DNA from 2 places in the Ligilactobacillus sp. ESL1201 genome. Region 2 is predicted to be linked to the other one. Evidence: predicted binding sites of a transcription regulator. Region 2 holds the regulator's gene; the other holds the start of a gene.
The links. Region 2 encodes Rex, which represses fermentation and respiration genes when NADH is low (regulators of the CRP and FNR family bind a similar motif). Its sites were predicted from a motif close to TTGTGAANTANTTCACAA; they were not measured.
Positions count from the first base shown of each region.

Region 1: a site for Rex is predicted at 1,542-1,559, ahead of ACSYSK_RS02030 (glycerol dehydrogenase). Genes of this name have one in related genera too.

Region 1 covers NZ_CP196362.1:413,716-417,140, reverse strand. Annotated here, with positions in the region: gene murA (UDP-N-acetylglucosamine 1-carboxyvinyltransferase) at 1-996, opposite strand, end outside; gene ACSYSK_RS02035 (LBP_cg2779 family protein) at 1,192-1,398, opposite strand; gene ACSYSK_RS02030 (glycerol dehydrogenase) at 1,590-2,681, shown strand; gene pyrG (CTP synthase) at 2,891-3,425, opposite strand, start outside.
Region 2 covers NZ_CP196362.1:1,329,205-1,332,629, reverse strand. Annotated here, with positions in the region: gene ACSYSK_RS06695 (ABC-F family ATP-binding cassette domain-containing protein) at 1-1,191, opposite strand, end outside; gene ACSYSK_RS06690 (redox-sensing transcriptional repressor Rex) at 1,355-2,011, shown strand; gene ACSYSK_RS06685 (CPBP family intramembrane glutamic endopeptidase) at 2,147-2,773, opposite strand; gene groES (co-chaperone GroES) at 2,979-3,263, shown strand; gene groL (chaperonin GroEL) at 3,318-3,425, shown strand, end outside.

The sequences.
Region 1 (3,425 bases), 920 kb from region 2:
TTGCGGGTAGAGGGTATCGATGATCTTCGAATCCCCAGTCGCCCTCATCAACAACGGTGTGATCGGCTGTTGGAGATCCGTCGCAAATCCCGGGAAAGGGGCCGTTTTGATCGTGATCGGCGATAGCGTATCTCCTCCCGGAACGTACACGCTATCGGCAGTGATCTCCAAATGAACACCCATCTCACGCAATTTAGCTAAGAAAGGGTCGAGGTGTTCGGGGATCACGTTATTGACCAACACGCCCTGACCGACCGCAGCAGCAAAGGCAATATAAGTCCCCGCTTCGATGCGGTCGGGAATCACCGTGTGCGTATTTTTAGCTACCAAACGATCCACGCCTTGAATCCGAATTTCATCGGTTCCCGCGCCCCTAATGTGTGCTCCCATGTTATTCAAAAATGTTGCCAAGTCGATAATTTCCGGCTCGCGTGCTACGTTTTCTAAAATCGTCGTTCCCTGCGCCTTAACGGCCGCCAACATCACGTTGATCGTCGCGCCAACAGACACGAGGTCAAAAAAAACGCGAGCACCGTGCAAACCAGCAGCCCCAGTAGTAATATGTACCGAATTATCCTTTTCGATCACACTGGCACCTAAGGCCTTAAAGCCCTTGATATGCTGGTCAATAGGACGGGGGCCGATGTTATCCCCACCGGGAAAAGAAACCGTTGCTTCCCCAAAACGTCCCAACAAAGCACCCATAAAATAATACGAAGCCCGCAAACTGCGGATCGTATCTCCCGGCAAGGGGTTCAACTGAATATGAGTCGGGTCGACTTCCAACACTCCCTGATCAAAACGGGAAGAAACATTCATTGACTTTAAAATCACCATTAAGTTATGCACGTCTAAAATATCCGGAACACAATCCAATCTCACCGGTGAATCGGCTAGGATCGTCGCAGGAATCAAGGCGACCGTACTATTTTTAGAGCCGCCGATCGTCACTGTCCCGGCCATTTTTTGTCCGCCGAGGACAATCATTTTTTTCATTATTAATTCCTCACTAAATAAAACAATTATTTAAATATCTGCATTGCAAAATATTCACTTAATCACCCTGAGGCTTCAGTGAACAGTTATAGAATTACCTAGTTTAATAATACAAGATACTAACAATTGTTTCAATTAGTTTACAAGATTATCATAATTTTTTTATCCAACACCGCTAAATTTTAATGCATTTCGTTAAATCTTAGCGACCTTGGCCGTCACAAACTGCAAGAGTTCTTTTTGTTCTTCGGGGGTGGCTGTTAGTGTCCTAGTTTTAAAACCGTGGATCTTTTCGACGGTAAAGTGGCTGGCTAACGCAAATTCCGCGTCAGTTAGGTGGTGTTTTTCTTGGTAGGTAATGATCTTAGCGGCAACGTCGTTGACAATTTCTTTTTTTGGCATTTTGCTCGTCCTTTCTCATCAATTGACAACTGTGCAACTTACTCACCTTCAGAATAGCACAAATTTGCTAGCACGCCCAAATTTTTTCTAATAACTAACAACGCATCTGAATTCGTGATTGACAAATCGCTGAAATTCTTCTAATGTGAAATTGGTAACAAAATATCAAATATCTAGGAGGAATTACCATGATCAAAGAATTTGCCAGTCCAGCTCATTATATTCAGGGAAGTGGCGTGTTCGCTGAGGCTCACAAGTATTTAGCCAACTTAGGTAAAAAGCCAATTTTACTCTGTGATGATACTGTGTGGCACTTGGTTGGTGAAAAACTAAATCAAAATTTAAGCGCCAACAATTATCAGGTCACTAAAGTGCAGTTCAACGGCGAAGCTTCTAAAGAAGAGATCGAGCGCATCATCGCTATCGGTAAAAAAGAAGGTAACGACTTGATCATCGGTTTAGGTGGTGGCAAAACACTTGATACTGCCAAAAACGTGGCGTATCAACTAGGACTGCCCGTTGCTATTTTGCCAACCGTGGCTTCGACCGACGCTCCGTGTTCTGCCCTTTCCGTTTTATATACGCCCGAAGGACAGTTTAAGGAATACGCATTTTACGACAAAAATCCGGACCTCGTCTTAGTCGATACCGCAGTCGTCGCCCACGCCCCTCTCAGAAATTTAATTGCTGGGATCGGCGACGCGATGGCTACCAATATCGAAGCCAAAGACGTGGCCCGCGGATACAACGAATCGATGTTAGGACACGGACCGACCTTGGCTTCACTAGCGATCGCCCAAACTTGTGCCGATAATTTATTCGCCCACGCCAAAGAAGCGATCGCAGCCGTCACCGGCAAGGTTGTGACCCCTGCACTGGAATCCGTCGTCGAAGCCAACACCTTACTGAGCGGGATCGGTTTTGAAAGTTCAGGGCTCGCAGCTGCTCACGCAATTTACGACGGCTTTACCGCGATCCCCGGCGAAAGCGAAACGATGATGCACGGTGAAAAAGTAGCGTACGGCTATTTGTGCGAGTTGATGCTCGACAACGTTACGACCGCTGTTTTAAATAAATACATTGAATTCAACCGTTCGATCGGACTACCGACGACACTGGCTGACTTGAAATTAGCAGACGCCACTTACGCCGATTTCCTCAAAGTGGGCAAGCAAGCGACGATCCCGAGCGAAACGATGAAACAAATGCCGTTTGCAGTCAGCGCAACGGATGTAGCTAACGCGATCGTGGCGGTGGATAAATACGTGAAGGATAATTTCTAAAATAAGCCGCGAGCCAAGCCGGTTAAGTCGTGGACTAAGTGGCACTGACAAGCAAATCCTGTACTTAGATTTGTTTGTCAGTGTCCTTAGTACCTAGACTGCTGGCTTGAAAAACGCGATTTATTACTTACGGAAAACAAAATAGGGCCTGAGACAAAACTCATTGTTTTGTCCCAGGTCCTATTTTTAATATTGCAATAATCTAAAAATTAATCCTGAGCCGCAGCCTTGATAAAGCTAGCAAACAACCCTTCCGGACGCTGTGGCCGCGATAAAAATTCCGGGTGATACTGGCAAGCGACGAAGAATTTATGGTCGCTTAATTCCACGACTTCTACCAGTCGGTTATCCGGTGAGATCCCGGCAAACGTTAGTCCGTGTTGTTTAAAGAGCTCACGGTATTTATTGTTAAACTCATAACGATGCCGGTGCCGTTCCTGGATCACGTCTTGGTTAGGATAAGCTTTGGCGGTCACCGTGTTCTTTTTGACCTTGCACGGGTACAGTCCTAAACGCTGTGTGCCTCCCAGATCTTCGACATCTTCTTGGTCGTGCATCAAATCGATGATGTTATTAGTACAATGAGGATCAGCTTCTCTAGTATTAGCGTCTTCTAAGCCCACGACGTCGCGGGCAAATTCGATACAAGCCATCTGCATCCCTAAACAAATTCCCAAAAACGGCACGTCGTTTTCGCGGGCGTACTTGATGGCTTGGATCATCCCTTCTAATCCCCGGGAACCA
Region 2 (3,425 bases):
GTAATACCCAAGGTCGACATTAGTTCCTAAAGTGACCTTGCCGGAAATCAGGGGGATCTGACCGATAATACTTTTCAGTAGCGTTGATTTACCGACTCCGTTTTCGCCGACGACCGCTAAGATCTGCTGCTGGTTGAGCTCAAAGTCGATCGGGCCGCTGATCGGTTGGTTATCGTAGCCGACGTACGCGGCGTTGACGGTTAACACGACTTTACCGCTTTTAGTGGCCGGGGTAAACGCAAAGTGGGGCTGTTGTTTATCCTTAGTCGGTTTTTCCAGGCGCGTAATTTTATCCAGTTGCTTTTGCCGGCTCTGAGCGCGTTTACTGGTAGTTGCCCGCACGAGGTTTTTGGCTACGAAGTCTTCTAGTTTAGTGATTTTTTCTTGTTGCTTATGGTATTGTTTGACTTGCTGGTTGAAATTAGCGGCTTTTTGCTTGGTAAAAGCGGTGTAATCGCCGTGGTAGGTTACCAGTTGGTTGTGGCTGAGATCACAAACGGTGGTGACGATCTTGTCTAGAAAATAGCGGTCATGTGATACGATCAGCAGCGCACCCTGATAACCTTGCAGGTAATTTTCCAGCCACTGCAAGGTGGTTAGGTCAAGGTGGTTAGTCGGTTCGTCGAGTATCAAGAGATCCTTTTTTTGCAGCAGCAATTTTGCCAAGGCCAACCGCGTTTTTTGGCCACCGGAGAGGTCCGCAATTTTTTTACGGTAGTCTTCTTCGTAAAAATGAAAGCCGTGTAAGACGGTGCGGATCTCGGCTTGGTAACCGTAACCATTTTGCGTGCTAAAATCATGAGACAGCTGATCATAACGCGTTAGTAATTGTTGGTAGTGTGCGCTTTGCTGGTCTGTGGTAGTCGCAATTTCTTCTTCTATTTGATGCAGTTGTTTTTCTAGTGCGATCAGTCGTGCAAAAACCGTCAGCATTTCGTCGTAGATGGTATTAGTCGATTCTAAGCCCGTATCTTGTGCCAAATAGCCGATCGTCAGTCCCTTACGAGTAACGACTTGTCCTTGATCGGGTGGATTTTGTCCGGTGATGATTTTTAGCAGGGTAGATTTGCCGACGCCGTTTGGTCCGACTAAGGCAATGCGTGAATCGTTTTTGATGTCCAGGTCAACGTGTGCAAAAAGTGTTTCTCCGTTAAAAGTACGGGCGACCTGCTGAACTTGCAGTAAGATCATGCAATTTCCCCCTAAGTATATAAATATATAGTAGTTAATTAATAATGCACTAAAATAGTTTACCATAGAATTGCTTGTGGATGAAAATTTGTGAGAGTTCTTGCTTGTGAAATTTTATATGGTAAAATTAGGAGGTAAGCCTTTTGTGAAAGGAGCGTTTAATGTGGCAAGTACAAAAATACCTCAAGCGACTGCTAAACGGTTGCCAATTTATTATCGGTATTTGGGAATATTATATACATCTGGCAAAGAGCGAATTTCGTCAACTGAGCTTGCTGAGGCAGTGAAAGTCGATTCAGCAACTATTCGCCGCGATTTTTCGTATTTTGGTGCGTTAGGCAAACGTGGCTATGGTTACGATGTCAAAAATTTATTGGATTTCTTTAAAAAAACACTGAATCAAGATAAATTAACTAACGTGGCATTGATCGGAGTCGGTAATTTGGGGCACGCGTTATTGAACCATAATTTCCAGGGAAATAATAACGTGCGCATCAGTGCGGCTTTTGATATTGATGAAAAATTGACGGGAACGATCTTAAGCGGTGTGCCGATCTATCCGATGAGCGATATGAAAGAACAGTTGATGGCTCAGCAGATCGAAGTCGTGATCTTGACGGTGCCGGGGCCGGTGGCTCAACGGGTAACCGATGAGCTGATCGACGCTGGCGTGCGCGGAATTTTGAACTTTACGCCGTTGCGGATCACTGTTCCTAAGTACGTGCGGGTCCAAGACGTTGATTTAACGAATGAATTGCAGACGTTGATTTATTTTTTAAAGCACGTTGATGACCGCATCAAAGACGATCATCTGAAATAAAACAGGAATACATCAAATGATGGAAATACCAAAAGAACCTGGGACAAAACTTAGCGCTTTGTCCCGGGTTCTTTTAGTTTCCGTAAGTAATAGACTGTTCGTATTTTAAACTGCTAACTGACTTGCCGCGTAGCTTCAAAAATTAAGCAGCAACACCGTCGCGTTCATTAAAACGTGCGCGCCGATTGAATACTGGATCTTGCCGCTTTGCTGATAGACGAAACAAAATCCCAGTCCCATAATAGTATAAGTCAGCAAGTGACCGTCGCTATGCCCTAACGCGAAGATCACACTGGCGATCACCGCCGCTTGCCACGGTTTAAACCACTTAGTGAAGTTACCAAACAATGCTTTACGAAAAACAAATTCTTCGATCACTGGTTCCGTCAGCGTCAGCAATACAATATAGTAGGGATATTTAGCAGCGATCGCTATTAGTTGACCGGTGTTATTAGAATAAAGGGGTTGGTGTAAAAAAGTCGCCTCAAAGTGTAAAAATATTTGTTGCAACCCTAAAATGACGGGAACGCTGATCAGCATTGATAACCAAGAAATAGTTTTGCTGGCCTGCTTTTTTTCAAGCTGGTTGGTGTAGCGGTAACGCCGGTCGAGGTAAAGCAATAAGAGGGCGGCAGCGGCAGTTAAAATGGTTTGCCACCAGTATAACAGATCGTTTTGTTTGAGCAGGATAAATAAGAGCTGTTGCAATAAGACAAAGACTAAATAACCGCCTAAAAGTGACAGCGTATTGTGTTTGAACATGACTAAACTTCCTTTATCTGGGCTGGTTCAAATTGTAGCATAGTTAGGGGACCAATTAACAGTTGTACCGTTCAGTTAATTGGCACTTAAATGGTGCGAGTGATAAAAAGTGCTTGCATTTTCTGATTAAAGTGGTTATGATAATAAATGTAATCAGTTAGCACTTGAAAGTATCAAGTGCTAAAAAATATTGGAGGGATCTAGGGTGCTGAAACCATTAGGAGACAGAATTATTCTTGAAGTCCAAGAAGAAGAAGAACAAACTGTAGGTGGGATCGTTTTAGCAAGTAATGCTAAAGAAAAGCCACAAACAGGTAAAGTTGTTGCTGTAGGTGCCGGTAAGGTGCTTGACAACGGTCAAAAACAAGTGCCGGACGTTAAGGTCGGCGATTCAGTAGTCTACGACAAATATGCTGGTACGGAAGTTTCATACCAAGGCGACAAGTACTTAGTAGTCCGCGAAAGTGACGTTATTGCCGTCGTTGAATAATTAAAGTAAAAATAATAGATACTAAAACGATAATATTTTGATGAGGTGAAAAGAATGGCTAAGGAAATTAAATTTTCTGAGGATGCACGAGCAAAAATGTTAGCTGGCGTAGATAAGTTAGCTAATACTGTTAAATCAACTTTAGGACCAAAAGGACGTAAC